One region of the Paenibacillus rhizoplanae genome, then DNA from elsewhere that is predicted to be linked to it. Evidence: riboswitches for the same ligand, from Rfam matches in the RefSeq annotation. Region 1 holds a riboswitch; each other region holds the start of a gene.
The links. A riboswitch is a leader RNA that binds a small molecule or an ion and turns the genes downstream of it on or off. The one in region 1 is predicted to bind cyclic di-GMP.
Positions count from the first base shown of each region.

Region 2: it holds a riboswitch for cyclic di-GMP, as region 1 does, so the genes downstream of both, ACFSX3_RS31975 (choice-of-anchor A family protein) here and ACFSX3_RS05915 (fibronectin type III domain-containing protein) in region 1, are expected to answer to the same signal.
Region 3: it holds a riboswitch for cyclic di-GMP, as region 1 does, so the genes downstream of both, ACFSX3_RS16485 (transglutaminase-like domain-containing protein) here and ACFSX3_RS05915 (fibronectin type III domain-containing protein) in region 1, are expected to answer to the same signal.

Region 1 is NZ_JBHUKY010000014.1:99,297-110,052, reverse strand. Features, by position in the region: gene ACFSX3_RS05930 (DUF350 domain-containing protein) at 1-276, shown strand, start outside; gene ACFSX3_RS05925 (hypothetical protein) at 407-952, shown strand; gene ACFSX3_RS05920 (MFS transporter) at 1,034-2,248, shown strand; cyclic di-GMP riboswitch class I at 2,337-2,438, shown strand; gene ACFSX3_RS05915 (fibronectin type III domain-containing protein) at 2,495-6,613, shown strand; gene ACFSX3_RS05910 (fibronectin type III domain-containing protein) at 6,639-9,953, shown strand; gene ACFSX3_RS05905 (hypothetical protein) at 9,976-10,756, shown strand, end outside.
Region 2 is NZ_JBHUKY010000104.1:1,188-11,943, reverse strand. Features, by position in the region: gene ACFSX3_RS31990 (NusG domain II-containing protein) at 1-322, opposite strand, end outside; gene ACFSX3_RS31985 (HD-GYP domain-containing protein) at 527-2,062, opposite strand; gene ACFSX3_RS31980 (alpha/beta hydrolase) at 2,556-3,521, opposite strand; gene ACFSX3_RS31975 (choice-of-anchor A family protein) at 4,217-7,120, opposite strand; cyclic di-GMP riboswitch class I at 7,203-7,295, opposite strand; gene ACFSX3_RS31970 (hypothetical protein) at 8,052-8,417, shown strand; gene ACFSX3_RS31965 (ASCH domain-containing protein) at 8,781-9,203, opposite strand; gene ACFSX3_RS31960 (DUF2278 family protein) at 9,301-10,053, shown strand; gene ACFSX3_RS31955 (hypothetical protein) at 10,032-10,756, opposite strand, start outside.
Region 3 is NZ_JBHUKY010000027.1:8-9,880, reverse strand. Features, by position in the region: gene ACFSX3_RS16515 (NCS2 family permease) at 1-163, shown strand, start outside; gene ACFSX3_RS16510 (glycosyltransferase family 39 protein) at 321-2,321, shown strand; gene ACFSX3_RS16505 (glycosyltransferase family 39 protein) at 2,318-6,157, shown strand; gene ACFSX3_RS16500 (glycosyltransferase family 2 protein) at 6,254-7,231, shown strand; gene ACFSX3_RS16495 (GtrA family protein) at 7,221-7,625, shown strand; gene ACFSX3_RS16490 (class D sortase) at 7,693-8,346, shown strand; cyclic di-GMP riboswitch class I at 8,472-8,553, shown strand; cyclic di-GMP riboswitch class I at 8,627-8,707, shown strand; gene ACFSX3_RS16485 (transglutaminase-like domain-containing protein) at 8,721-9,530, shown strand.

The DNA of each region.
Region 1 (10,756 bases):
GGGAATGTGTCCGTAGCTATGGCAACCGGAGGCAAAATCTTCGGAATCTGCAACATCTTACGCTTCAGCATTGAAGCGGGGGCATCGATCTATGAGACGATGAAGTGGTCGGTTGTAGGCTTTTTGCTGCTGCTGCTGGCGTACTTCCTGTTCGAGTTTTTTACTCCGGTCTTTTCAATTGATGAAGAGATTGCTGCGGATAACCGGGCCGTAGGACTGACAGCCATGGTGCTCTCCATATCCTTGTCCTATGTGATCGGCGCGGCCATATTCTGAATGAGGGGGCAGGGAGATGAAGCTGCTGGTTCGGATTCTGTTTTTTTCAGCCCTGGCTTTTATAGCGGCCGGCATTATATATTTAACGGTGAATTGAACCGAATGTGAGTAAGCGAAGGAGATTATACAGATGGAGACAACAGTTTGCCCATGGTGCCATACCGAGATTGTATGGGATGAAGAGTTTGGCCCCGAGGATACCTGTCCTCATTGCAATAACGAGCTTAGCGGCTACCGCACAGTAACGATAGGTGCAGAGGATATAGAGGATGAAGAGCCGGATATGCACGAAGCTTCCGGGGAGGAAGAGATCAGCGACGAGAATTTGTGGGATGACGACGACAAGGATAGCGTGGTGCCTGTATGGGGTACGCTGAGCCAGTTCGGCGATGACTATGATCTTAAGCGTTATGAGGACAAGGTCTCAGGCTTGCTGGCTGCTCAGCTGGAAGCGCCGGAATGTCCGCAATGCCATGAGCTGATGCTTCACTCCGGTACGCAGCAGGTAGACGGGTTCACTCCTTCAACGCCGGAAGCGATGGCTGGCGCAGCGGTGCTGAAGCCTCCCTTCGCGCTGAATCTGTACGTCTGCCCTTCCTGTTTCCATGTGCAGCACAGTCTGGCGCAGGAAGACCGCATCCAGCTTGTCCGCAATCTAAGCACCTCCGCCGAATAAAGATCGGATTCATGCTTTCCCTGCCTTCTGGACATGTTAGTGATAGATGAAGTGTCTTAGGACGAGCAGGGAGGGCTAAGCATGAGAGGTTCAGAACGGGGACAGGCGGCGCTGCTGCTGGCTGTAGGCGGGCTATACCTGCTGGCTACAGTGCTTGCAGGGACGTTCCTCAACGTATATCTGTGGAAAAGCCGGCAGAACTTCGCCATGATCGGCTGGTTCACCGTGGCCCAGCAGATTGCCGTGGGTCTCAGTTTTTGGCTCGGCGGCAAGTGGGTGAAAGAGCATAACAAAATGAATGCCCTACGGCTGGGAATTGCCGTATCGGGCTTTTTTTATTTGCTGGTGCTGTGGCTGCAAGGAGAAACGGTGCATTTTATTTGGCCGCTGGGCGGGGTCCTCGGACTATCCATCGGGCTGTATTGGCTGGCGTTCAATATTGTATTCTTCGAGATTACGGACGTGAGCAACCGCGATTTCTATAACGGGTGGATGGGTCTGCTGGGTTCTCTGACGGGAATAGCCGGACCCTGGGTGTCCGGCTGGATGATCTCCCGCTGGCAAGGCGGACAAGGCTACCGCATGGTATTCATACTGTCGCTCTGTATCTATGGGGTGGCTGCTGTGCTCAGCTTCGGCCTGCGCAAACGGCCGCGCGGCGAAGCCTATCTCTGGCTGGAGCCCTGGCGTGAGCTTACCCGCAGGCGCAGTCCTTGGCGGCCAGTTGCGGCGGCGCTAGTGTTCCAGGGCATCCGGGAAGGCGTATTCTCCTTCCTGATCGGTCTGCTCGTCTACATTGCAGCACAGGAGGAGAGCAAGCTGGGACAGTTTGCTCTGCTGACCTCTGCTGTATCCCTGATCAGTTATTACGCGGCTGGCAGATGGTTCAAGCCCCGTGCCCGGCTCGGCGGTATGCTGGCAGGCAGTCTGCTGCTCATCGCCTTCCTTCTTCCGCTGCTGTGGAAGGTGAACTTTACGACCCTCCTAATCATGGGGATAGGGACCTCGCTCTGCCTGCCGCTCTACATGCTGCCGATGCTGTCCACCAGCTTCGACCTGATGGGAGTGTCCGAGGAGAGTGCCGCCAAACGCGTGGAGCTGGTAGTACTCAGGGAGCTTAGCCTGATGAGCGGCCGCCTCCTCGGCCTGCTGATCTTCATCGCGGTGTTGTCACAGAGTCAGTCTCTGCGCACCATCACGCTGCTCATGCTGGTGCTGGGCGCAGCACCGCTGGGAAGTTGGGTGGTGGTGCGGGGGTTGCTTAGTTCAAAATGTTCACAAAATGAACAATATTAAATGATTCAATTATAGGGTATTATTGCCAAGGTAAGTACAGATTGTAATTGAAGTGATTTACAAATGATTTCTCTTGAAATAACCATTAGAACTAAAAAGGCAAACCTGTACGAAAGTCAGGGACGCAAAGCCACGGGCCTTACCACAGGGCGGGAGACACCCATCTGTGAATGGTAGCCGGGCCGCTCTTTCCGGTGGTTTTTTTGCGCCTTTTTTTAATGAATTGTAATTGAGCGGAGGTCTTTTATGACAAACAAGAAGAGTCTTATAAGTAAAATATTGTGTTTTATCATTCTGGCTCAGTTCCTGACCCCTTTTGTGGGATTCTCAGAGATGAAGATTTCCGCACAGGACAGTGTTCTCAAAATCCGGTTTCAGCCCGAAGAAACGCCCCTACAGGACGGGGAGCTTGCAGATTCTGGAGCCGTTTTTAGCGTTAAAAACCAATACGCCTACGGCTGGAACATGGATCATACCGATGCAACCGTCTCAAGAGATACATACGATAACTCCGGCATAAGCAGCCTGACACGAATCCATCCAGATGGAAAGTGGGAAATTGCACTAGACAATGGTACTTATGAAGTTTCAGTAACCGTAGGTGACTCTGTATATAGCAGCAACAATTCCCTAACTGTCGAGAATATCAAAGTGATGGAGGGACTCACTCTTGAAGCAGGGCAGCATAGAACGGTCAAGAAGAAGGTTGCTGTCGAAGATGGAAGGCTAACGTTAAGTCAAATCAATGCTGCTGGAATTGAGACTGCTCTCAATAGCATAGATATTTCATTAGTTAATACATACACTCCCGCCTTGATACCGCCTCAAATCCGCCTGCCCTTTGAACCCAATAAGGTTGCCGGAGACAAAGTTCTCCTATCTGGAAGTATGACCAATGTACATAACGCACCGCCGTTTATTCGGGTGAATGGCCTGCAAGGAGAGATCTCCCGGCATATCCGCGAACAAATAGAATCTAATGAACAACAAATACAGCAGCTTAGCCAAAATGCAGTGGCAATAAGAAATTCTGATATTGAAGCTATTCAAAGCTCTATCCGCTCCAGCGGCAACAAGCCTGCAATTATTGTAACAGGACAACTGAATTTAGAATCAAGCGTTACGTTTGGAAGTGCAGAACAGCCTGTCATTTTAATCGTAGATGGTATGAATACGAACCGGAATCTGAATGTAACGGTGTACGGATCGTTAATCCTCCGTGGAGGATTAAATGCAAATACTGAGTTAGATGTTAATGTTATCAACCCTGCACCAGATGAGAATCTTGGTAACCTATGGGTACAGGGGACTGTGCATTTGAATAATAATTCCAATATTCATGTAGATAATGAATTGTTTGCAGGTTCTTTGGTTTATAACAATGGCTCGCTCGATCTATCCGCGAAACGGATAGTAGTACAAGGCAATATGAATATCAATACTATGGTAACTATGAATGTAGACGAAGAAATGTCTGTTGGAGAAGTGGTATCCAATAACTCAAGGGCAGAACTAAATGTAGCCCAAGGGGACCTCTTTGTCCGGGACAACGTCAGTGTAAATAATCATTTGAATATCAATACAGGCGGATTATTTGCAGTTGGCGGTAATGTCATCTCGAATCAAAGACCTGTAATTCACACGGGGAATGAGCAAGCAGGACGTACATTATTGAAGTATGTATTGTCAGGCCTTAAGGCTGAGTATTACAGCAATAATAATTTTACGGGCAAGAAGGCCGTGAAGGTGGATGAATCCATTTCTTTGGCAGGCCAACCTGTCTTGGGTGTAACAGGAATAGCGGACCAGCATTTCTCAGTAAGATGGACAGGGCAAATTCAACCTAACTATACAGATCAATATATCTTCTCCGCTAGAACCTCAGGTGGAGTCAGACTCTGGGTGAATGATCAGCTCCTGGTGGATGACTGGACAACGAAGCAGCATGTGGAGCAAGGCACCATCCAGCTTGAAGCCGGTAAAAAATATGACCTGAAGATGGAATACGCTAATGATATGGGGAATCCTCAGGCCAGCTTATTCTGGGAGAGCGAGCAGCAAATTCGTGAAGTGGTGCCCTCTTTATCTTTAAGACCTTTTTCTATACCTGCAGTAAATGCGAGTGCAACGGACACATCGATTACCCTCAGTTGGCCTTCTTTATTTAATGCTGATGGATATGAGGTGGAGTTCGATAAAGAGGTTACCGTTCTCGGCAGTGAACCTTATTTTACAGAGGGGGATCTTAGTCCGGGAACAGAGCATTTCTATCGTATTCGGGCAATCAGTGGCGACATCAAAGGAGAGTGGTCAATAACTTCTTCTTATTGGACCTTGCCGGCTGCACCACTGAATATTCAAATGAATGCAACAAGCCATACCATAACTCTCGAATGGGAGCCGGTTATCGGAGCCTCCAGTTATGAAATAGAGGTTAATAACAGTACGAAGAATATCGGGCATGTGCTAACTTACCAGGAGACTGATCTGAATCCGAACATGCCAAAAGTATTCCGCATCCGAGCGGTGAACAGCAGCGGATCAGGGGCATGGAGCGAAGTTGTTTCGAAGACCACTCTGGTTGGAGTGCCTTCCAAGTTACAGGGGATTGCTGATGATCAGGCAATTCATCTGCACTGGGATGCTGTATCAGGAGCCATTGCCTATGATTTGGAGATAGATGGAGTTGTGAGTAATAACATTACCGGTAATTCGTTTATACATGGCAGTCTCCAATCTAACAGTAAGCATAGTTATCGTGTACGGGCTAAGAACGATGATGGAATCAGTGAATGGAGCGATACCATCACAGTGCATACTCTGCCTGCAGTTCCGCAGAATTTTACAGCACAAGTGGAAGGAAGCTCTGTGCATGTAGCTTGGGACCCAGTTGCCGGGGCCACAGGGTATGACATCGAGGTAGATGGTGATGTGCTGGATAATGAATTGAAGCTTGAATTCACACATTCACAGCTCCCGTTGAATTCAGAGCATACCTACAGAGTGCGGGCGAAGAATGAGGATAGAGTCGGAAGCTGGACCAAAACGATTATTTATTCTACTCATGCGGGGGTTCCTGCTAATATTCAGACTTCAGTGAATAGCAACGAAATCACAATAACTTGGGACGTTGTTGTAGGTGCGCTAAGTTACGATATTGAACTAGATGGGACAACGATACGCAATGTTTCGGATAACCTTTACATCCACAAGAAGCTGGTACCCTTCTCAGCGCACAAATATAGGGTAAGAGCTGTAAATGCGGCGGGAGCTGCCGAGTGGAGCGGATTCGTAACTGCAACCACGACCTTCGGCAAACCATCTAATCTGAAGGCATTAGCCAAGAATACAAGTATTGAACTTACGTGGGACAAGGTAGAGAGTGCGACTGGCTATGATCTCCTGGTAGATGGCGAGGTTCTGAATAATGAAGAATCGTTATCCTATAAGCATACTGGATTGGAACCCTATTCCTGGCATAATTATCGGGTCAGAGCGAAGCAGGGTAGCTTCCTTGGAGAATGGAGCGAACCTCTGACGATTTCAACAGTGCTCGGGATTCCGGGAAACGTAAAGACAGAGACCAAGAGCAATCAAATCCGCTTATCCTGGGATTCAGTTAAGGGAGCCACCGGCTATGAAATTGAAGCTGACGGCACAATTATTGACAATGGCAGCAAGGTTATTTTCGCACATACCGGGTTGCTGCCAAATACTAAGCACAGTTATCGGATACGGGCCAAGAACACTCAGGTCGTCAGTGATTGGAGTGAATGGACTACGATTGTCACTGGGATTACAGCTCCAGAGGTACCTAAGAACCTTAGAGGCGAAGTTACTGTGAATTCGGTCCAGCTTGCCTGGGATTCAGTGAATGGTGCATCCGGCTATGATTTGGAAGTAGATGGACAGCTCATTTCGAATTCCAACCAGTTGGAATACACACACAGCGGTCTTGAGCCCAATACAATGCATAACTATCGTGTTCGGGCTAAGAATGCAGGAGTCAGCAGCGACTGGTCAGAGCTATTGAAGAAAACAACGACTCCAGCCTTAACGATTAAGCCTGAAAAAGATTCCCAGCTTAATTTTGTAATGATTATCCCTTATAAAAGTGACAAATCCGAACGCAGGGTTACAGTCACCTATAATGCCAAGGATCTTGAGGTTATGGATCTGCGTGCAGAGACTCCGGAAATGGAACTTGGGACTGGAAGTATTGCAGGATCACCAATCAATATAATCCAGTTTGAACCGGGAAAAATAGTCTTCAGCGTGCAAATGAGCAATAAGGCGGCGATGAACACTATTATCTTCACTGCCCTGACTAATCAATTTACTAAAGTAACCTATACCATAGAGTAGATTTTATAGCGGTAGGAGAGGAACTATGAAAGATATGCTGAAAAGATGGATATCTATTTTATGTGTTTTTGTAATCGTTACGTTAATTCTATTCCCAGCGGGATCACAGGTTAAAGCAGCAGGAGAGTCTAATATTATCAGCTTTGCTGATCTCCACTTTGATGGTTTCATAAAAACTGCTGGATGGGTTCCAGATATGGGCGAAATTGACTATATAACGTTAGATATGCCAGGAATTACTGTGAAAAACATACGTTTTGATTTATCTTCAAGAAAAATGAGTTACGATATTGCCTTGGATAAAGCAGCCATTATGACCTCAGGCTCCAGGACCTATTGGTTCTCAAACAATCAACGTTCCAGATATTTGGATATAAATGTTTATATGAGTAATTCAGGTAGTGGTGCAAGTGCGGGTACCTCCTCACATAGAGTTACCGAAGGCTTGAGCACGGGGGAATCAAATAATACTTTTATAACAAATATTAATGATTTAATTCCATATGAAGGTTTGGGACTATACGGTGAGCTTCCAACAAAGATTAGTGTCTTTGTAAGTGCTGGAGATGCCCAACATATCCCAAATCAATTTTATAATGGATGGAGAAACTCAATGGGTGTACCTCTCCCAGAGCAAAATCTAACCTCCAATGCAGCCCCTACAATAACCATACCAACACCGAACGGTCATCAGCTTGGCTCAAGCTCCCTGTTCATTCCTGTAATAGGGGTATCAGATTCGAATGGTGATGCGCTAGAGCTGAAATATTATATAGATTCAGAGGCAGCTGCAAGGGAAAGTAAGACGATAACCAATACAGCTACAACTCAAAATGTATCCTTTAATCCATTGAACATAGCAGCTTTACCGGAAGGCAGCCATACCCTCCGCTTTACAGCCAATGACGGAAAAGTCACCACTCAGAATTCTGTAACCATCTTTGTAGATAAATCCCCTCCGGTAATTGGAAATATCAATATTATTTCTTCTGACTCACAGGTTCAGATATCGGGAACCGCCGCAGATTCCATATCAGGATTGGATAACGTTCCATATCATTACACAGTCGGAAGTCAGTCGAGCGGATGGACTACACAGCCAAGCTTTACTGCAACAGGATTAACGCCAAACACTGCATTTTATACCAAGATTGAAGCGAGAGATAAAGTGGGTAATATTGCAGTCCATGAGCAGAATGTCTACACGAGAGCGCAAGTTCCAACACTATCTCTTCAGCAAAATGGTGAAACTTCGTTAAAGATGCAGCTTCATGATCAGAATGCTGCTTCAACCCAATATTTGATTCAAATGGGTACGGCTTATGTTACTTCTTCCGGTGCTCTCAGCTCTTCACCTGTATGGTTTACTCCGTCTAATAAGACAGTAGTGATTACCGGTTTAACAGCAAATACCTCTTACTCCTTCCAGGTAAAAGCAAGAAATAACGAAGGGGTAGAGACAGGGTTCGGAGGGCCGGCAAGCGGAACGACACTAGCCGCTGCACCTGGCGGAATTACTGCAGAAGCTTCACAGCAATGGATTAAGCTTGCATGGCCTCCATCAGCGGGTGCCTTAGCTTATGAGGTAGAGGCAGGTGGAGCGATTATCAATAATGGAACTTCTACTTCCTATACGCATAATGGATTATTACCCAATACTCAGCACACCTATAGAGTAAGAATTATCAACCCGGGAGGTACGAGTAGCTGGAGCCAGGCTTTTACTCAAATGACACTACCCGAACCCCCGGCTGCTCCTATCAATTTATTGACAGTCCCATCGCAGAAATTCATTTCATTAACCTGGGATTTGGTTCCTCATGCTACGCGGTATGAAGTGGAAGCCGATGGAGTTGTGACAGACAACGGCACCCTCAACTCCTTCACGCACAAAGATCTGGAAGCTTCAACGGATCATACCTATCGTGTAAGAGCAGGTAACTTAGGAGGAGTGAGTAAATGGAGCGCACCTGCCGTACAGCAGACATGGCCTAATCCGCCAGAGACTCCCACGAAGATATCAGCAGTGCAGGATATTCATACGGTAACTGTGAAGTGGGACGAGATGGAACGGGCCAGCGGCTACGAGATTGAAGTGGACGGGCTAATTATCGACAATAAACAATTGACCAGCTATGCCCATGAAGGATTAGATGCACTTAGCGGTCATACCTATAGAATTCGCGCAGTTAATATAGGCGGGAAAAGTAAATGGAGCTCTCCTCTGGATGTAACCACTCATCCGGAAATACCGGATGTACCCACGAACATAATGACGACCGCGGATGAGAGTCAGATTACTGCATCGTGGCGCACCGTTCCTCATACGGATAGTTACGATATTGAAGTGGATGGCGGAACTATAATCACTGTAAAGGATAACCTGTTCGTGCATGACCAGCTCGCTGCAGATTCCAAGCATACGTATAGAATCAGAGCCGCTAATATTAGCGGAACAAGTGAATGGTCCAAACCGATAACCATGGCTACCATGCCTGCAGGAATAAACACAGAATCCTTAACAAATGTAGTAGCGGTAGTGACGAATAAGTCCATTACCCTGTCGTGGGATACTGTTGCAGCGAATGCACGATATGAAATAGAAGTGGACGGCAAATTATTGGATAATGCTGCAGACACGATTTACAATCATACGGGACTGCAAGCAGAAGAATATCATCTCTATAAAATTAGAGTGAAGCAAGGAAATGAACGGGGAGACTGGGTGGCAGTATTAGCACTCTCTACACTTCCCAACCTGCCTGACTCCCCTTCCAAAATAGATGGATTTGCCCAAAACAACTCGATTGAATTGCGTTGGGAGAAGATGGACGGGGCGAATGGCTATCAGCTTGAAGTAGACGGAAAGACGATCGATGTCGGTAATAATATAACCTATCAGCATAACGAGCTTACTTCAGGAACCGCTCATACGTACCGGGTAAGAGCAAAAAATACATCAGGAGTGACTGCGTGGAGCCCTTCTCTACAGAAGAGTACTACCAGTCCAGATTACGTTCTTAAAGTCAAGAAGGATAAGGAAGCAAGTCTGACTCTGCTGGCTCAGAATGTGCAGGATTTCAGTGAACTGGAATTTGTAGTGACCTATAATCCGGATGAGCTTGAATTAATCGATTCATATGATTTCACACCAGCCAGAGATCTCTCTAATGGAAGGATTGCCGGTTCTAATTTAACTGCAACCTATACCCCTGGGAAAATCACATATTCCATCGATCAGAATGTTGTCCCGGGAACCTCTTGGTCTGGTGAGATTACCACGCTCACCTTCAAGTCGAAAATAACCGGCGAGAGCAACGTAAAAGTTACAGTAGATTGAATGATACTGAAGGAGAATGGTAATGATCCGCAAGCGAAAATACAGATATATATCCATAGCAATCATAGTGGCGTTGCTGGCTGAAGCTGCTATTGTGACCTTTCCAAGACTTAACCGGGATTCAGCAGTAGAAGAGTCTTCCCAGCAGCAAGATGAGCAGACGGCTGCAGAGCTCTCTAACCTTAGCGGAGTTGCAGCAAAACAAATTCTAGCCATGAAAAAGTCAGGTTCTTCATGGAATGAAATTACGGAGACTCTAAAGCAGCAGCTTCCGGCGAATAATACGGAAGACAAGCAGGGGCGTTCAAATCTCCTTCATGAGGCTGGTCTGGGTGAGGAATTACTTAAGGAACTTCGTCAGAAGGGCTTCCAGGATGACGAGATCATGGAAGCTAAAATGCTGACGGAGAGAACTATGCAGCAGTTAAAAGAAGTAGTCAGCAGTGTAGCATCTATTGTGGAGAAGCCGGAAGCAACCTCAGAACTATCCGGTTCGGCTGAGGAGGATTTGCAGTCTGCGTACGTAACGATTAATGAGCAATTTAATGAGGGGGAGGCAGTTACTCTCCTTCTTACCTTGCAACAGGAGTTCGGTTCCATGGAAGCTGTAATGAATGAATACTTACTGTCGCTTCAGATTGGGCTGAATCTCAAGGACTACATTACTGATCCCAAACAGTATCAGGAAAATAAAGAACAACAAACTATTACTCTCAAAGAGAGTGAGATTGTAACACTGGACTCTCTTGAAAAGAGGATGCTGGAGCAATTACAGCAGGGGAAGGAAGCACCCGATCTTGAAG
Region 2 (10,756 bases), on a different contig from region 1:
GAAGACATACGATGGTCTGCTTGGGCAACGTGATGAATCCGAAGCCGAGACAGACCTTATCGGGACAATCCGCATCGAACATCTCAACCCCGTAATCATGCACCTTCAGAATGTTATAGCCCCGCTCGGTGCGGACCTCAATAGTCTGCTCTTCTTTGGTCAGGGTTATCGTTTTGAATAACTTACCATCTACCGTTATATTGGCCTTGAGTTCTTTGCCTGGCCCACCTTTATCAGCATCGTTTGACAGCCATCTTGGCACGAGAAAAGCGAGCGCAGCAATCAGAACGATAGAAATTAGCAGCACATCTGCGCGTTTCATAGAAATCTCCCTTATTTTTTAATTAAAATCCAGACTTAATAATTATAACGGTCTGCCTTCAATCCTTCAATGAATGTAGTCGTTAATTGTCGCATTTCCATGTCAGTTCACAAAATAGGCACGCAAAGCCGAAGCGGAACCTCCATAAACTGGATAGTATCCGCTTCGGCAAGGAATAAAAGGATAATGCACTCAAACTGTGTATTACCCGGCTTGGACCGGCTGCGCATCCTTGCGGGCTTCCGGCTTCCGTCCGAAATAACCCAGGAACAATCCGGCGAATTCTGGGTCCCACTGGCTGCCGCTGCCCTGCTCCAGAATGCCCAGCGCCCGTTCGTGGTCCATCCCTTTCCGGTAAGGCCGGTCCGATGTCATCGCATCATAGGCATCTGCCACCGCGATAATCCGGCCATGCAGGGGGATATTCATACCGGCAAGACCATCCGGGTAGCCGTGGCCGTCATAACGCTCATGATGCGAGCGGACACCGCCCAGAAAGGGTGCCATTTTGTCCGCCGGTTCAATCTGCCGCAGAATATTCTCCCCCAGCACCGTATGGCTCTGAATCTGGAGGAATTCCTCATCCGTTAGGGCTTCTTCCTTGAACAGGATGCTGTCCCTCACCCCGATCTTGCCAATATCATGCAGCAGGGCCGACTTGCGCAGATCATCCAGCTCCTGCCCCCTCAGTCCGGCCAGCTGTCCAATAATAACCGAATACTCCGCTACACGCAGCGAATGTCCTGCCGTATAAGAATCGCGGGCATCCAGCGCCACGGCCAGGGTGGAGAAGTAGCTGTCCAGCAGCTGGCGGCTCTGTTGCTCCCTGGCCTGGAGCCCGCGGACCATCATGTTAAAGCCCGCAACCAGCTTGGAGAACTCATCGGAATACTCATCCTGCACCTGGACCAGATTACCGTCCTTCACCTGGTTCATCGCCTGATACAGTTCATGGATCGGATGCTGTACACTGTTCGTCAGCAGCCAGGCCGCAATGGAGGAGAACAGCGTGCCGATCAGCAGCACCATCCCCGCCCAGGCCCAATAGCTCTGAAGTCCGACGACAACTATAGAATCCCCCTCACCGTTCATACGGATATGTGTCGCCATAATAAACAGGAACAGCGGGAAGGTCCCGATCAGCATACAGCTCACCAGGAATTTGGGGCGTATCGGCACGAACACATGGCCCTCCAGGGCAAAATCCACGCCATACTGCTCCAGCGCACGGTTCCTGAATTCCTTGATCAGCGGAATAATGGCGGTGCAGGTCAGGAAGAATTCAATCAGGGAGTGCATACAGGCCACAAGCACAGCGCAGCACATAGCCAGGATCAGATAGATATAAGGGAACGTCACCCAGCCCGCATGAATCATCCAGAATGTCAGCAACAGAGCCGGCACGGATAATCCGAGCAGATGCGGCCCCATAATCCGCTGAATGGCCCGTTTGGGCAGCTGGTGGGCGTGCAGATAAGCTTCCTCGAGCATAGGTAATGTAGCATTCTCCTGAACCAGCGCAGCCCGTATGGGTCTGATCTGTCTGAGAAAGACCGTAATCTCTATGGACGCCATAATCACAAAAGAAAAAATAAGCACCAGCAGGAGGCGGTAATATTCAACCCGGCTGATCTCCAGGGAAGATAGCATAAGCAGACTCCCGACTGCCAGTACCGCTACAGTAGAGCCGAAGACATAGTTCCGGATCTGACTTCTCAAAAAACCTCTGTATAGTCTCATCTGTCCCCTCATTCCCGTCCCGGCCTCAGCCCAATATACAGTTGCGTTTTTATGATGCCCGTGCTATAATAAAATAATATTTGTTTTCGAGTATGTTTATCCCCATCAAGAAGATGTCAGGCCGATGAATCACTCTATATATTATCGGCGGTTTGGACACAATATCTTACGTTTTCTTGCAGTACTTATCCCTTTTATGAGATTAAATTCGAACATAGCATTCCGATTCACACTGGCGCGGCCACGGAGCCGCAAGGACAAAAGAGAGGTAGGGCTTTTGTCGTATTGGAAGGATTTCTCTCGCCACACGGCTGCTGGAAATAACAAGGAATAACGACACCCGTCTTGCTCACAGACGGCGGGGGATTAATATACCGATAAAGACTTGGTGTGCTGCTTCCCTGTTCTGGGGAAAGGCCCCATGTGTGGAACATAATTAGCGCCCGATAACCGCTGTCAGCGGATATCGGGCGCGTCTACGTTCTAGGGACTTTTACCTTACTGATTCAGCGGCAGCCGGGCTGTGTACATAGCGTTCCACGAATTCGCCTACTGTGCGGATGTATGTGCTTTTATCCGTATCATAGGCAAGACCATGCCCCGCTCCACGCACCACTAATTGCTCCTTCGGACTCCGGCAGGCCTCATACAACTCATTCATCATATCAAAAGGCACGAAGGTATCCGCATCCCCATGGATGAACAGAATCGGCACCTTGGCCTTGCGTACCTGCTTCAGCGCAGACGCCTCCCCAAAGGAATAACCGGCCTTCATCCGGGTCACCAGACTGGCCACCGGCACAAACGGGAAGCTGGGCAGATGGTACATCCGCTTCAGCTGATAGGACAGCTGCGCCTTGACCGAGGTGTAGCCGCAATCGGCGACAATCGCCTTGACCTGCGGAGGAAGCTCCTCGCCGGACGTCATCAGCACCGTGGCTCCGCCCATAGATACGCCATGCAGCACGATCTGCGCGTCCGGTCCGTTCTCCTGCAGGACAAATCCGATCCATTTCAGATAATCCCGGCGCTCCGGCCAGCCAAAGCCGATATAATCTCCTTCGCTTTTCCCGTGTCCTCTAGCATCAGGCAACAGCACATTGTACCCCAGGTTCTCATAATAGTTCTTAGCGGTCGCTCCCATATCCTTGGCCTTCCCGGAATACCCGTGGGCAACAATGACCGTCCGTCCGGCAGCACGCTCTGACGCCAGATAATAGCCTTGCATCTTGAGCCCCTCCTCAGACACCAGCTCTACCTCACGGAAGGTCTGCCGGGACACCCACTCCGCCCCTTCTCCCCACGAAGCTCCGGCCACCGGCGGCGGATCGATCTTAAGGTCTGGAGTCTTGGCCAGGAATTCCTTAGGGGCCCGCCTAATGGCTACTCCATAAAAATAGATTCCGGCATATCCCACCCCTGCGGCCACGACGATCAGCGCCACAAGCAGGTATAGCATCCACATCAACGTTCCTCCTTTAGTAAGCAACCCTTCCCAGTCAGGGAAAAGCATCTCTTGCTTAGTGTAATTTGAGCCTAGTATAGCACGGGAGTACGGCCAACTAAAAATACAGCCGAGACGCCCTGTTTTTTAGTGTATTTTGTAATGGAGTATGAATTACGGCGACGCTTAGAAGCACGCTCCGCAAACGGAACGTTGTTCCAATCGCTCTTGTATCCAGATTTTTTTATTCCCCTAATCGGTGAAAATCCGGATACAAAGGCGACCGCTCCGCTTCTCCACAATCATTCCGCCCGCTCCGCTGTTTAAGAGTGGGAGTATCAAAAGGAACAAAATGCTTGCGGCATCGCCATTGTAGTCGGTTTTTCCACCATATCCGACCCACACGCCTCTGCCGCACCGAATGTAGTCGGTTTATCGACCATAATCAGCCCAGATGACCACGCGCTGTCCATGTGTTCAGTGAAATCAGCGAAGTCATTCCTATTCCTGATCCAGAATATAGTCATCCTGCGGATGCTCCAAGACACTTATCCCCAACTATATGCACAACTTATCCACATCGGACGTAAATCATAATTTTCTAATCAAAAGAAAGAGCTGCTTCCAGGAGAACGTCTTCTCCGAAAGCAGCCCTTGTCAAATTACAGGATCACCGTTTGTTTGTATAAAACTCAGCTAGGATGATTCACTTACTTACGTTTGCTGTTTCTGGTTGTTCTTCTAAGAATCAAGCCCAGACCCGCTAGTGCCAAACCGGCAAAATAATAAGGTGCAGGACTAGATTCGCCCGTCTTCGGCAGAGTCCCTTCCACAGGCACACCGCCTAGAGGAACTTCATCATCAATAATGACTACATCGGGTGCCGGTTCCGCTGACGGCGTTGACTCCGGTGTTGCTGCTATTGGCGCAACCGCAACAGCCGGTGTCGGCGTTGGTGCCGGTACTGTTGTAGCTATTGGAGTTGCTACAGGTCCAAGCGGCAGCGGATCATCATTCACAGCCACATCATTGCTCACGATAAATCCGATAATCGGAGTCGGCGTAGGCACTGGAGGGAAACTGAACGGCGGCGATATTGGCGCTGGCGTTGTTACTGGTGTTGGATCTGGTGTTGGCGTTGGTGTCGGCGGCGGCGTCGGCGTTGGTGTCGGCGTCGGCGTTGGTGTCGGCGTCGGCGTTGGTGTCGGCGTTGGTGTCGGCGTCGGCGTTGGTGTCGGCGTAGGCGTTGGTGTCGGCGTCGGCGTTGGTGTCGGCGTTGGTGTCGGCGTTGGTGTCGGCGTTGGTGTCGGCGTCGGCGTTGGTGTCGGCGTTGGTGTCGGCGTCGGCGTTGGTGTCGGCGTCGGCGTTGGTGTCGGTGTCGGCGTTGGTGTTGGTTCTACCGTAGGTGTTGGTGTCGGTGTCGGTTCTACCGTCGGTGTTGGTGTCGGTTCTACCGTCGGTGTTGGTGTCGGTGTTGGTTCTACCGTCGGTGTTGGTGTCGGTGCCGGCGTTGGTGTCGGCTCTACCGTTGGCGTCGGTGTTGACTCTGGTGTCGGTGTCGGCGTTGGTTCTACCGTCGGCGTTGGTGTCGGTACTGCCGTTGGCGTTGGTGTCGGCTCTGCCGTTGGTGTTGGTGTCGGCTCTGCCGTTGGTGTTGGTGTCGGTACTGCTGTTGGTGTCGGCGTTGGTTCTACCGTCGGCGTTGGCGTCGGCTCTGCCGTTGGTGTTGGTGTCGGCTCTGCCGTTGGTGTTGGTGTCGGTACTGCTGTTGGCGTTGGTGTTGGCACTGCTGTTGGTGTCGGCGTTGGTTCTACCGTCGGCGTTGGCGTCGGCTCTGCCGTTGGTGTTGGTGTCGGTACCGCCGTCGGCGTTGGCGTCGGCTCTGCCGTTGGTGTTGGTGTCGGCGTTGGTGTCGGTACCGCCGTTGGCGTTGGTGTCGGTTCTGCTGTCGGCGTTGGTGTCGGTACCGCTGTTGGCGTTGGTGTCGGTACCGCTGTTGGCGTTGGTGTTGGCACTGCTGTCGGCGTCGGTGTCGGTACTGCCGTTGGTGTTGGCGTCGGCTTCACGGTTGGTGTTGGCGTCGGCTTCACGGTCGGTGTCGGCGTCGGCTTCACGGTCGGCGTTGGTGTTGGCTTCACGGTCGGCGTCGGCGTCGGCTTCACGGTTGGCGTTGGTGTCGGCTTCACAGTTGGCGTTGGCGTCGGCTTCACAGTTGGCGTTGGTGTCGGCTTCACGGTCGGTGTTGGCGTCGGCTTCACAGTTGGCGTTGGTGTCGGCTTCACGGTTGGTGTTGGCGTCGGCTTCACGGTCGGCGTCGGCGTCGGCTTCACGGTCGGCGTTGGTGTTGGCTTCACGGTCGGCGTCGGCTTCACGGTTGGTGTTGGCGTCGGCTTCACGGTCGGCGTCGGCGTCGGCTTCACGGTTGGTGTTGGCGTCGGCTTCACAGTCGGTGTCGGTGTCGGCTTCACGGTCGGTGTTGGCGTCGGCTTGACTGTTGGTGTTGGCTTTGGAGTTGGAGTGCACACAGGTGTCGGGCTAGGTTTTACTGTTGGTGTAGGTTTCACTGTAGGTGTAGGCTTTACCGTCGGTGTTGGCTTCACGGTTGGTGTTGGTGTCACCGTCGGCGTTGGCTTCACTGTAGGTGTTGGTGTTACCGTTGGCGTTGGCTTCACGGTTGGCGTTGGTGTAGCCGTTGGTGTCGGTGATGGACTAGGTGTCGGCGTTGCGGTCGGCGTCGGACTCGGCGGCGGCCCCTCTCCTTCGTACAATCCCAGGTGCATCTCTACCCCGCCGCTAAAAGATTTTGCAATCAGGGTTCCGTACAGCTCTGCTCCGGCATAATGAACATCCGCTCTAGGTGCGAGGATCGTCCCGAAGAATGAGGTATATTCGATATTCACCTCAGAGGCTTCGTAAAAGTTGAACAATACTTGACTGGCTCTGCCGTTACTCATTGAAAAGCTCGGCACATTGACTGTAGACCCGCTTATATTAATAATCAGCGTAGCGTTCTGGGCAATGTTGAATTCGATATAGTTGGTCTTCGCCAGTGTCGAAGCATCCAAATGAACTACATTGAAACGATCCGGTGCACTTATCTTGAGCTGTCCATAATGATTATCGCCAATCTCATTCGTGTCGGCCAAAGCCCCATACTCTGTGGATCGGGAGATCAGCATCCGCTGCTCGGCTGCAAAATCAATCGGGCTGGCATTTTTCTTCCCGCCCTTGATGTTGACACCAGGCTCATTGGCTGTAAAGCTATCCCCAAATACCACATTCCCATAGATCTCTCCACTACCTGAATGTACAAAATTCTTACCGGCCACAAGTACATCCGTCGGAGCAACATCCCTGTATGCTCTGGCTACTCCGTAACCTCCGGAGAGGGTAATGTCCCCTGCCGCTGCCAGGCGGCCCTCAATCTGATCATTGGCTTGTTTAAAATCCCCGAGGATAAAAGCATTAAAATTCCCTGCGACACCCAAAACCGGTGTTGGCGTATACGGTACCCCTGAAGCTGCTCTAACATCCGTCCCCCACGTAAAGGCACTGGATAAGGTCAATAGGCCCGCCATAATGATGGCGGCTGTTTTACGCACTCTTTTCTTCAATAGTCCACACCTCCTAGTTACTATTCTATGAATCTGTCACGAGACTATAACAACAAAAAAGACCGCCAAGAAGGGTTAGCTTCACGGCGGCCGGACGACCCTAGCCTCAACTTTTGAGACAGTAGATTCCTGACTTTGCGTCCCGTTCTTTCGATACGGTTTGCGTTTGTACATGATTTCGATATGAAATTATAATTTGCTTATGTAAATTCATTGTTGAGTCTATGACATTTGTTACTTTTGTACTAATTTCAGTTTATCCGCTCTCACACCCTATTGTCAATCCACTCCCAGTATATTTTTTGAAATTATTTTTTACGATGGTTCCTCATTGATCCCTTGTACCGTAAGGGTTAAGGGACAGTCCCTTTTTTATCTAGTGACGAAAAAAGTCGAGAAATCAGAGGATTGGCTGTAGCCGTTTGTCTCTCTTTTCTATAATACTATCAATTTATATCATTAAAATTTGATACATTCGTCCTATTTTATCGCCCTCAGCCCACCTCTACTCATCATCTGCTCCTGTTCAATGCAATTTTACCTATTTATGAGCATCTCAGCTCATAAAAAAAGTGCCGCCCATAGGGACGACACCTGCAAATAGAATTCATATATTTTGAATAAAAATGTCGCCTAGGCAGACCCGAACAGCTGAACCCAGCCAATCATCGATACCCAGAGCGGAACACTTAGAATGATCCCGAATACTAAACCACGGCGGAGACTTCCTTCATGACTCATTGCCATTCTCCTTTGAGCTGAAATTTTTTAATCCTCTATCTTTAATATTTCAATTTTAATATAAAATAATTCATTCTATTTTATTGTGAAAAATGTCACATTATTAGGATTAGTTTATAAAACCCATTGATTATTTTTTGAAGGATGAGTTACAATGCGAATATACGTTCTCTTCGAGGGGTTGAGAAGGATGCAAAGAGCAGAGAGCCAGGACAACCTGCTGGTCAAATCCTATATTTTGCTGCCGCTTATTCTATCCGCCTTCGAGCGCGATGCTTCTGCTATATCCTCAGAGCTGCGCACGCCTGCGCCTTATCTGGAGGTGATCCAGACGGCCGTCCATGCCGCTTCTGCCGATCTGCGGGAGGTCCGTGCCGGGATGCGCGCCCGTGGTCTGAAGGTCTATGAACAGCAGCGGCTGGAGGCAGGCGTTGAAGCCAAATTCATCTGTAGGGGTTATCACGAGCGGATGCTGCTGCTGGATGATGTGATTGCCGCCCAGGCCACTCTGCATATGCGCAGATATCTGGGTATGGAGAAGATGAAGCAGCGCTAACAAAAGAAGCCTGCCGCAAGCGGCAGACTTCTACATCAAATGATCGCCCGGATGCGGCTACATTAATAACGTCCAATACCCCAACGTGCCGCATATAACCACTACAGCTACCGGGTACAGGATTCTCCGGCTTACCTGATCCCTGAACGCAAGAAACAAACAAAGCATACAAAGCCATGCAATTAGAAGGCTTCCCATCTATTATGCATACGCTCCTTCCCGGCATTCCTGCCCCTCTCCAGCGGTAGACCGCCTCAGAGCACAACTATCCTTATATATAGGAAGATTTCCCGCCGAATATCCCAATTATACCAGCTGGCAGCCAATCTGGAGCAATTTTTCTTCACATTGCCGTCAGGAAATTCACAATTCCTCTTCCAGCACAGGATATTCCCAGAACCCCAGGCGTCCCTTAGCAGATATAGGATGTACCAGCGGAACAACCTCTTCCAGCTTCCAGGCATACCTTCCCTCGGCATAATTGCCGAATACATATTCATTGCCACCCGGCCAGCCCTGCTGCACCAGCTCCGGCGTCACCTCACAGCAATCCGCAATGCGGCTGACTGCAATGATCTTGCCCGTTGGCAGATTGTCTGCAGTGTAGCCATGACGGGCAAGCAACGACTGATACGGCTCCGTCCGGCAGATCGCCCTATTCACCTGCATCCCGGCATGGATGGCTAACTCCCCCCGGTGGGCGGTCCGCCAGGTCCTGGTTTCGATTTGTTTTTCTCCCAGCGCAATTAACGTGGCCCACGGCTGGCGAATGGTCAGGCATTTCATAATGTAGCTTGCCTCCTCTGATGAACACCTTTTTACTCAGAATTACTATGGCCTTCTATGGGAAACAATAATAGCTAAGAAGGGGGACTGACGAACTATGGGTAACGGATTAGATCAAGGGTACGGGGTATTAAAATGCAAATTATCCAATGAGGATACCATATATAAGCTAGGTGTCAAAAATAATCATGTCCAGGTACTGGTTGAGGTTGAAGGTAATATTAATAAAAAGTACAGGGCGGCTATCAATATCAGATCAAGCGCTAAAGCGGAACATTTACCGGAGGACACTGCAAATCAGGTGCTTTATTATGTGGGCGAAGATTTCAAAGCGGAAGAAACGGACCGTTGGCTCACGCTTGAATCCGGCTTCACGAAGATCACCGGGCATAACCGGAGCCTTGCCCTTGATTATATCAGAGGAAACCTGGTGATTCCCAGTAAGATGGTAGCTCTGCCTAATACGAACCGGAATGAAGCTGAAGACAGCGATCCCCACAACAATCTGTATGATAAAATCACCTCTTATCTCAAGGAGGCACAGGAACAGGATGCAACCCTGTACGTATTCGGCGAGCCTTGGGGACCGGAAGAGGACAAGCCCGATAAGTATTTCGGCTTCACCCCCGGACGCGGCGTTCATAATATTCATATGAACCAAGGCAATGCGGGCGGGTACGCCAGTGAAAATGGCACATGGCAAGACGGCGGAGTCCTTATACATTTCGAGAATGAACACAGGTGGGTGGCTATCTTCCTGGCCTTCCAGTCCCAATCCTGGTGTACCAACGACCAGGGCGATGCCACCAAGCCGGTTAGTGAATGTAATCATACCAATGCTTTGTCATGAGCCAGCACCATCGCATTAACCGCTGATACGATATCCTTGGCATCCAGCTGTTCATCCATCTTCAAATGAAGTTGTAAGGTAGAGACTGGTGAAGGGTTAGCAGAAACGATGAGCTCGACCTCATGAGATGAAAGCACCTTTGCTTGCAGGATTTGCAGCCAGGGGATAAGATCCGGTAACGCTTTATCCTCCGAAGGACCAATTTCCATGCCATCCACCCCAATAGGTGAACGCCCGTCGAAATACTCAATCCTTAGCACAGGATAAGAGGGGAGACTGTTCCTCTTCGAGGTCCTAGCCGCTTCCAGCTGATGGCGGGAGGTTTGTTTACGACCGATAATTATATTCCACAAAACGATACAAAGAGAGGGAATGAAGAAGCAGAGCACCGCCAACCAACCACTGGAGGTCGTGACATAGACGGCAAAAAAGAGGGCTGCGGATAGAATCACAAGCAACCAGATGTTGAGCTCCTCCCGCCATTTGGACTGGCGCTTCCCGGATGCTGGAGGAATGGACTGTGCTGGCTGAATATCCGAAGCTTGCTCCGGTTGAGCTGCCGTAGGTTCTCTCCATGGCAAATGCTCCCCATTCAGCATATAAAAGTTATCGGCTGCTCCCTGCCAGACCTTCTCCTGCGAGGGATGCGGCGACTGCCAGAGGGTAACGTACTCCTGAATGTCTCTCAGATATAGGGCGGGAT
Region 3 (9,873 bases), on a different contig from region 1:
GTATAACATTGCTAACGGGATCTCATTCGGGATTGTTACTTATGTTATTCTGGCTTGTGTAGCGAATATTGCCGGCAAGAAGAAATATGATATCCACTGGATGATGTGGGTGCTGGCGGTGCTGATTGTACTCCGTTATGTTCTGATCGGCAGCCAAGGCTAATAAGCTCCACGGATTCTGACTTACATTCTACGGTCTCTTCATTATATGAAGGGGCCGTTTTCTTTTTGCTCTTGTAAGGGGGAAGCCGCCGGGGAGAAGCTGGGCTTTACCCTTTTCATCAACCAATATTTAGATTATATTGTTGAAGAGGTGATAAATGGTGTCCGGTGTATTCAATCGAGTGTACAAGTCCTTCCGTAGCCAGCCCTGGCCGGTGCTGCTGTTCCTGCTTGGGGCAATAGTCCGTATTCTATACATAACTTCTATTCCACCGGGACTGAATCAGGATGAAGCCTCTATCGGCTATGATGCCTACGCCATTCTGCACTACGGGATGGACCGGAATGGTGTTCATCTGCCGATTCATCTAATCGCCTGGGGGAGCGGGCAGAATGCGCTCTATGCCTACTTGTCCATGCCGTTCATTCTGTTGTTCGGACTGACGCCATTGTCTGTAAGGGCGCTAAGCCTGATCATGGGACTACTGGGCATGCTGTTTTTCTATCTCATTATGAAAAGACTGTCGGCCTCGCCTGGAGCCGGGACCGCTGCCATGTTCTTTATCGCCATTAATCCTTGGCATATTATGATGTCCAGGTGGGCGCTGGAATCGAATCTGTTTCCAACGTTGATATTGATAGCCGTATACTTTCTGCTGCGCGCCTTTACGAATACAAGGTGGCTGTACGCCTTTACCGGCATGCTGGCCCTCTCGCTGTATGCTTATGGAACAGCGTACTTTTTCGTTCCGCTATTTGCGCTCGCTACGGCAATTCTTCTATTATATAGCAAGGTCCTGCGACCCCGTGCCCTGGCCTGGAATTTTGTATGGTTTGCGGCACTTGCGCTGCCTATATTACTATTTATTATCATTAACCGTTACGCCATGCAGGATATAACTACTCCGCTGTTCACGATTCCGAAGCTGACGACGCCGCGCGTGGAGGAGATTTCATCCCTATTCGGCGGCAGGCTGTGGCAGGCGGCTGCGGATAACCTTAGTGCCTTCAGCAAGCTGATGTGGAGCGGGAGCGACGGCTTGGCCTGGAACTCCATCTCTCCTTACGGGTATGCGTACCCGATGGCGCTGCCTTTTGCGCTGCTCGGCCTGATCGTTCTCCTGCATTCCTGGTGGACAAGCCGGCGGGAGAGGGAGAGTGCTGGTAGGGGAGCCGTGTTGCTCTGGTTCCTGATAGCGGTGCTTATGGCGCTGATTACAACTGTGAATATTAACCGGATTAATATTATCTTTTATCCGTTCATTATGCTGGTAAGCACCGGATTCGTCTGGCTGGCAGGCAGAATCAAAGGCGTAGCCATCCTGGCCGCGGCCGGATTCGCCGTGATGTTTATTTTATTCTCCAATACTTATTTCCGCGATTTTCCTGAGCGAATCGGTCCGGCCTTCTATGAATCCTTAGGGGAGGCTGTCCAGTATGCTTCGGAACATAGCACCGGTGAAGTCTATCTTACGAACCAGGTGAATATGCCTTATATTTATGTGTTGTTCTATGAGCAGATCAATCCGCATGATTTCCTGAAGTCTGTTCAGTATGCCAATCCGGGAGAAGCCTTTCAGCGGGTTTCTTCCTTTGGAAGATACAGGTTTGATGATTTGAACAGGGTGCCTGCGAATGCCGCATATATCTATGCGAATACTGCTGCGCCGCCTGCGGCAAGCGCCGGATCTAGAGTGAAGCGTTTTGCCAACTACAGCGTACTGCTCACCAGTGAACAGAATGGCGGGACTCTGGACACACCCAAGACTGCTGCATTTAAATTTGTAAATGGCGGATTTGAAGAAGGGACAGCGGGCTGGTCCTTCTCTGCGGGAACGGGAGTGGCCGGCAACAACCCCTTCGCCGGGAGTAAGCTGGCCTATCTTGATCCCGGAGCGGAGACGATCGTTTCGCAGAATTTTACCGCAACAGCCGGTGAGTACAGACTGACCGTCATGGCTAGTAGCGGCGGCAGCGGCGGGAGGATTGGCATTCGGGCAGCTGGTAAGGTGCTTGCAGAGACAGAGCTGCCTGCGGCGGAAGCCTATCAACAGATCACACTTCCTGCGTTCACTCTGGAGCAGGGGATACAGGCAGAAGTATACATAACCGGCGGTAATGGCTGGATTAACATTGACGAGGTGAGGGTAGAACGATGACCAAGAATGTACGTGCAGCGGCAACCGTTATACTGATGCTCTTATTATTTATTCTTCCAGTAACTAGCACTTATGCCGAAGGGAATGTATTGCAGAACCCGGGCTTTGAAGAAGGCGAAGACGGGGCGCCTACAGGCTGGAGCAAGGATATGTGGATTGCCGGAGATGCGGCGGGCTCCATATCCGTTCAGTCCGAAGAGGTTCATTCCGGCAGCAAAGCGGCGGTGATTGAGAATCTGGAGCCCAATCACCTGAAGTGGGTGCAGACCGTTACCGTTTTGCCGGACAGCTACTACAGAATCTCTGGATATGTCAAAATAGCCAGCATCGCAGGCGGGGGAATCGGGGCCAATATCTTCCCGGTAGGCATTGGCGGCGGTTATCCCGCTACCAGCGATACCGGCGGTGAATGGCAGCGTCTGGAGTTCATCGGCCAGACCGGCAAGGAGCAGACCGAGATCGGAATCGGCGCTGCGCTGGGCGGCTATGCGAATCTCATCCAGGGTAAGGCCTATTTCGATGATCTGTCCGTAGAGAAGCTGGATACGGTACCAGAGGGATCGAGCATAATCTCACTGGACAGCGGAGCCCAGGCTCCCCCGGCAGATGCGGACGGCGGAAGCAAGCCGGAGGAAGTGCCGCATAAGGTGTCTCCGGCCAAGCTGCTGCTGCTTTCTGGAGTATTCTGCCTGTTCTTTGCTTTTCTGTACACAAGAGCCTTCCGCAGTGAGCGTCTGCTGAGACAGGAGGACGTAATCTACACGCGCTGGCTGTACGTTTTGTTTGGAGCGGCATTCATCCTGCGGATCTGGATCGGCCTTACGGCACAGGGCTATAAAAATGATATGAATACCTTCATGGCCTGGGGCCAGCGCCTGACCGACCTTGGACCGGGCAAATTCTATGAGGAAGGTTATTTCGCCGATTACCCGCCGGGGTACTTATATGTGCTATACCTGCTTAGCCTGCTGCGCGGATTATTTAACTTTGCGGGCGGCTCAGGTGCCGAGACGGTTCTCTTCAAGCTGCCTGCGATTCTCTCGGATCTGGTGCTTGGCTGGATTATCTATAAGAGCGCGCGAATCAGGCTCGGCTCCGGGCTGGCTATGGGGCTGATGATGCTGTTCCTGTTCAATCCGGCTGTACTGATGGATTCGGCAGCCTGGGGGCAGGCGGATTCCTTTTTCCTCATCTTTCTGCTGCTCAGTATGATCGGGGTTGTCGATAAGCGTTTTGTACGTGCAGCGATCTTTTTTGCCGTCGCTACATTGATCAAGCCGCAGGCGCTGATTTTCACACCTGTGCTGCTGTTCGCCTTCTACCATCACCGGGCCTGGAAGCAGCTTGCGCTGGGTGCCCTGTACGGACTGGGGATCTTTCTTGTCCTCGCGGCCCCGTTCTTCTGGAACAACGGCGGTTTTGCAGGCTTGATTAACCTCTACAAAAGCACACTGTCCTCCTATCCTTATTCCACAGTGAATGCATTCAATCTGTATGCCTTGACCGATCCGATGTGGTCGGCGCTGGATGTGACCTGGCTCGGCATACCGTATCGTATATGGGGCTTTATTTTCATCCTGGTGGCAGTTGCACTTGCTGCTTATTATTCCTTCAATACCAAGGACCGTAAGGATCTCTCCAAGTCCTACTTCATCGCAATGGTGCTGATCACGATTGTCTTCGTATTCGGTACCAAAATGCATGAGCGTTACTTATATCCGGTACTCATCCTGTCCTTATTCGCCTTCATGGAGAGCCGGGACCGGCGTTTCCTGACCTTGTTTCTCGGGTTCTCCCTGACCCAGTACATCAATGTTGGTTATACACTGGCGTTCCTGAATACCGGCGGAAATCCGCCAGCTGACGGAATTGTTCTGGTTACAGCTATTACCACTATCATTCTTGCGATATATTTGCTCTATATTGGATACGATGTATATATCCGCAGAACTGCGAAGCTTTTGCCTGAGCCGGTTACTCCCAAGGAGGCCTATGCAGCAGATATGCTGCTTGCAGAAGGCATCAAGCCGCTTGCCCCTGCTGAGCGGCGTTCTCCGCTGAAGCTGAAGCGCAAAGACTGGATCTGGATGCTCGGTATCACCGTGCTATACGGGGCGCTTGCCCTCTATCATCTGGGAGATAACAAGGCGCCTGAGACTCTGTGGGAGCCAGCGGCCAGCGGCGAGAGCTTCTATGTGGATCTGGGGCAGGCCCATCAACTGGAGCGGGTCAATGTGTTCGGCGGTGTTGGAACAGGGAAGTTTCAGCTGGAATTCAGCCAGACCCCTGATAATTGGAGCAGCCCGCTTGAGGTAAGCGAGGATGTCGGCAATGTCTTCATCTGGAAAAGCCAGCCGCTTAACGTATCCGCAAGATATGTCAAGCTCTCGGTTACGTCTCCAGGCTTCACCCTCAATGAGATGGCGTTCTATGAGCAGGGGGCTCCTAAGGTTCCTCTGACCATAGCAAGCGTGACACCTGATTCGGGGGCAACAGCTAAAAGAGGAACGCCGGCCAATCTGTTCGATGAGCAGTCCGTCATACCGGAGAACTCTAATTTCATGAACAGTACGTATTTTGATGAGATCTATCATGCCCGTACGGCTTATGAGCATTACCATAATATAGTGCCTTATGAGAACACGCACCCGCCGCTTGGCAAGCTGCTGATCGGGGTAGGCATGGAGCTGTTCGGCGTCAATCCGTTCGGGTGGCGGGTCATCGGCACCTTGTTCGGGATTGCGATGCTGCCGCTGATTTATATCATGGCCCTGCGGTTGTTCCGTAAGACTACCTATGCAGCACTGGCAGCAGGATTGTTCGCCCTGGACTTCATGCATTTCACCCAGACGCGGATATCGACCATCGATGTGTACGGTGTATTCTTCATTATGCTTATGTTCTATTTCATGCAGCGGTATTACACGATGAATTTCTACCGGGTGCCGCTACGGACCACACTGGTTCCGCTGTTCTGGTCAGGACTGTTCTTCGGAATCGGGGTTGCCTCGAAATGGATTGTCGTCTACGGCGGGGCAGGCCTTGCCATTATGCTGGCACTGGTGCTGCTTGAACGCTATAGGGAATACAAGGCCGCCGGACGGCTGCTGGCTGAAGGCAAGCTAACCGGACAGGACCTCAAAGCCGCCTGCAGGACGGCAGATCAGTCCTTCTGGAAGAATACCGTGATCACCCTGGCCAGCTGTATAGGATTCTTCATTGTCATTCCGGGGATCGTATATAGTCTGTCCTTCATTCCCTCACTGTCTGCGTCGGCAGAGGGGTTCACCCTTAAGGGGCTGATTGATGCCCAGAAGAATATGTACAACTATCACAGCCAGCTTGTTGCTACCCATCCATTCGCCTCCTCCTGGTGGGAGTGGCCGTTCATGAAGCGTCCCGTATGGTTCTTCAGCGGCGGCGAAGGCTTGCCGGCAGGCAAGGCGAGCAGCATAGTAACGATGGGGAATCCGCTGATCTGGTGGACAGGAATCTTCGCGATGCTGGCCGCCGTATGGTTCACCGTGAAGCGCCGGGACAAGAACCTGTACATGATCTGGATCGGCTTCTTCTCACAATATGTTCCATGGATGCTTGTGCCGCGTGAGACGTTCCTGTACCATTACTTTGCAATGGTGCCGTTTATGATTCTATCCATTGTATACATCCTGAAGCTGCTTGACGGCAGGTTCCAGGGTGCCAGATATTTGCGGTACGCCTATGTTGCGGCCGCCGCCATCCTGTTTGTAATGTTCTATCCGGTATTATCCGGCATGCAGGTGAACAGCAGTTATATCATTCATGTCCTTCGCTGGTTCCCTTCCTGGGTATTCTAGGAGGGGAGCTTCAGAAGCCGGATATATGTTCAAAGCTGATATTGATGAAGCGCATCAAGGAAGCTGTGGCTTACAACAAATTTAGGAGGAACCCTTGTGAAGGCCAGATATAGTGTAATTGTCCCCATGTACAATGAGGAGGAAGTCATTCAGATAACCTACGAGCGGCTCAAAAAAGTAATGGATGGTTGCGGGGATTCCTATGAGCTTGTGTTCGTCAATGACGGCAGCCGGGACCGTACGGCTGAGATTATGCGCGGAATCAGTAATACGGATGAACATGTCAAGCTGATTGACTTCTCGCGTAACTTCGGCCACCAAGTGGCGATTACGGCGGGTATGGATTATGCTGAAGGTCAGGCTGTTGTGGTGATTGATGCGGATCTCCAGGACCCGCCTGAGGTCATCCTGGAGATGATCGCCAAGTGGAAGGAAGGCTATGAAGTAGTCTATGCCAAGCGGCTGAAGCGCCACGGAGAGACCTTCTTCAAGAAGGTGACGGCCAAAATCTTTTACCGTCTGCTAAGCAGCATGACCAGTGTAGAAATTCCTACGGATACCGGGGACTTCCGGCTGATCGACCGCAAGGTCTGCGATGTGCTGCGCGGCCTGAAGGAGAAGAACCGTTATGTGCGGGGGCTGGTGAGCTGGGTTGGCTTCCGGCAGACCATGGTGGAATATGTGCGGGAGGAACGCTTCGCCGGGGAGACGAAATATCCGCTCAAAAAAATGATCCGCTTCGCGCTCGACGGAATCACCTCCTTTTCGCACAAGCCGCTCAAAATCGCCTCCTATGTCGGCTTCTTCCTGTCCTTCTCCAGCTTCCTCTACCTGTTTCTGGTCTTATTCCAGAAGGTCTTCACCTCCTGGACCGTGCCGGGCTGGGCGTCCATTGTCGGGGTTAACCTGCTGTTTAACGGCATTGTGCTGATGCTGCTCGGTGTAATCGGGGAGTACATTGGACGGATCTATGATGAATCGAAGGACAGACCGCTCTATATCGTTAGCGAGACCAAAGGCTACCCGGATGCGGAGACCGAAGACACGCGGAAGGAAAGCGATTATGCAAGATAAGGCTTGGCGTGCAGGCATGATCCAGTTTCTGAAATTCAATGCAGTGGGCCTGCTTAACACGTTCATTGATTTCGCGGTATTTACCCTGCTGCATTCCCTGGGGATGCTTAACACCCCTGCACAGATAATTTCCTACAGCGCCGGGACGGCAAACAGCTTTTTCTGGAATAAAAAGGTGACCTTCAAGGGCCGGGACAGAGGCGGGAATGGCGGATTTGACCGGATGCAGCTGGTGAGATTTATTGTGCTGAATCTGCTGGTGCTGGGCATTTCGGTACTGCTGATTCATCTGCTGACTGATCGCCTGGGAATCCAGGTGCTGATGGCCAAGGTGCTGGTTACCTTCATTACAGTGATCATTAATTTCTTTGGAAGCCGGAAGTGGGTATTCTAGAGGTACAGTACATCTTCCTCGTGTCCTGCGGGGTTAGCACTTATTCTATATTGCGGAGGCGATTGTCATGCGGAAGTTATCCTATTTGATTATACTTGCCGGGGTTCTGATTATGCTCTACCCCAAAGGAAGCGAATGGTACGAGGACCGTCAGCAGCAGAAGCTGCTGGAAGAGGCTGAACAGGCCTATAGTGAAATCGTTCCTTCGGCTACGGCTCCTGCCAGTCAGGATCTGAGCAAGCCCTATGCGGAGGTCACCCAGCTGCTGGCGGAAGAGTCCGGTGCGGAAGAGCCGGTGCCCACTACAGCGCCCGAGATTGAAGTTGGAGGCAAGATCACCGCCATTATTGAAATCGACAAAATCGATCTGAAGCTGCCTGTACTGGAGGGCGCCACCAAAACTAATATGAAGCATGCCGCGGCGCATATGAAGGAGACTGCTCCGATTGGTGCGGTAGGCAACGCAGCGATTGCGGCACACCGGTCAAGAACGGCAGGACGGCTGTTCAACAGACTGGATGAGATCGGTAAAGGGGATACCATTACTGTTATTACAAGCGGCCAGGAATACAAGTATGTTGTATATGATGTATCTATTGTAGAGCCTACCGATATTTCGGTACTGAAGGGAAAGGATGATGATAAGATTCTGACCCTCATTACCTGCGATCCGCTTGTCAACCCGACCCACAGACTCATCATTCATGCGAAGTTAACCTGACTTGTCCAAGACAAGGCAATAAAAGTCGAAAAAACATAAAATTTTAGACTATTTTTGTGGAATCTAGCGATTTGGGTCTTGCTAATAGATAGAGATATGGTAAGATATAACTATGAAAGCTAATACACGATAAACGGCAAACCTATCGAAAGGTAGGGACGCAAAGCTACAGGGCCTTCCCTTCATGGATGGCAGCCAGCTACCGAATGAAGAGGCTTTTTTTGTTTGTTTTAATTCTGGATCTGTAATTATATGGTAGTAGATTGGACAGATAAAGCTTATACGATAACGGCAAACCTATCGAAAGGTAGGGACGCAAAGCTAAAGGGCCTTCCCGTAAGGATGGCAGCCAGCTACCGAAAGGGGTTTTATCCATGAAGAAGTTATATTTAATGTTGATTACACTTTTTGTGATTGTCACTTCCGTGCAGACAGGCACTGCTCAAGCAGCTAATGCAGATTCAAGCTGGTTAAATGTTGGACAACTTGGTCAAGGGGTTATCGGGGTTTCATATGATGTTCCTAAGGACAAGAAGATGAAGCTCATGATTACCAAAGACAATAACAGCTATACTTACAACTTATACACTTCCAAACCAACCGAGACGTTCCCGCTGCAACAAGGAAATGGCTCTTACAAGGTCTCCGTTCTTGAGAATACTACCGGCAACAAATACAAAGTACTATCTTCCGAGACTGTATCTCTCTCAATGAGCAATGTGAATGCCGTATATTTGAGCTCTGTACAGAATGTGAAATGGAGTTCTTCCGATAAATCCGTTCAAAAGGCAGCCCAGCTTACAAAGGGTCTGACCACAGATGCAGACAAAGTTAAGGCTATCTACAATTACATCGTAGCTAACGTGAAATATGACTACTCTCTGGCTAACAGCGTAAGCACAGATTATATTCCGAACAACGATAACACACTGGCTACCAACAAAGGTATCTGCTACGATTACGCATCCTTGTTCGCTACTATGCTCCGCAGTGAAGGCATTCCTACCAAATTGGTTATGGGGAATACAAGCTATGTAACTTCATACCATGCCTGGAACGAAGTGTTCATGAACGGCAAATGGGTAACGATTGATACTACAGTGGATGCAGGTCTGGGTAAGAACACCGCGTCAACAGAACTGGTCAAAGCAGCAAGCAAATATACTGCAGCGAAATTCTACTAAGAATAGCTGTGAACTATAGCATTTCCTGAGAATAACCCGCTTAATGTTTAAGCGGGTTATTTTTATTTATATAAAGGTTGCTTTTTAATAGAGGGATAGGTTATTATAAATAAGCGTTGTTGGAACGGCAAAGGAAATGAGAGATTACTTAAAAAAGTGATTTCAAAATAAAGCTTGCATTGTTCAAACGAACGTGATATATTATAAGAGTTGCTGGTGACGAAGTAATCGTCGCTGACAACGAGCTTGATCTTTGAAAACTGAACAACGAGTGAGTATCGGAAATCGCTTCGGCGAGATCCAAAATGAGAATGAAAATTCTCGTCAGATGTTTCAAAATGAG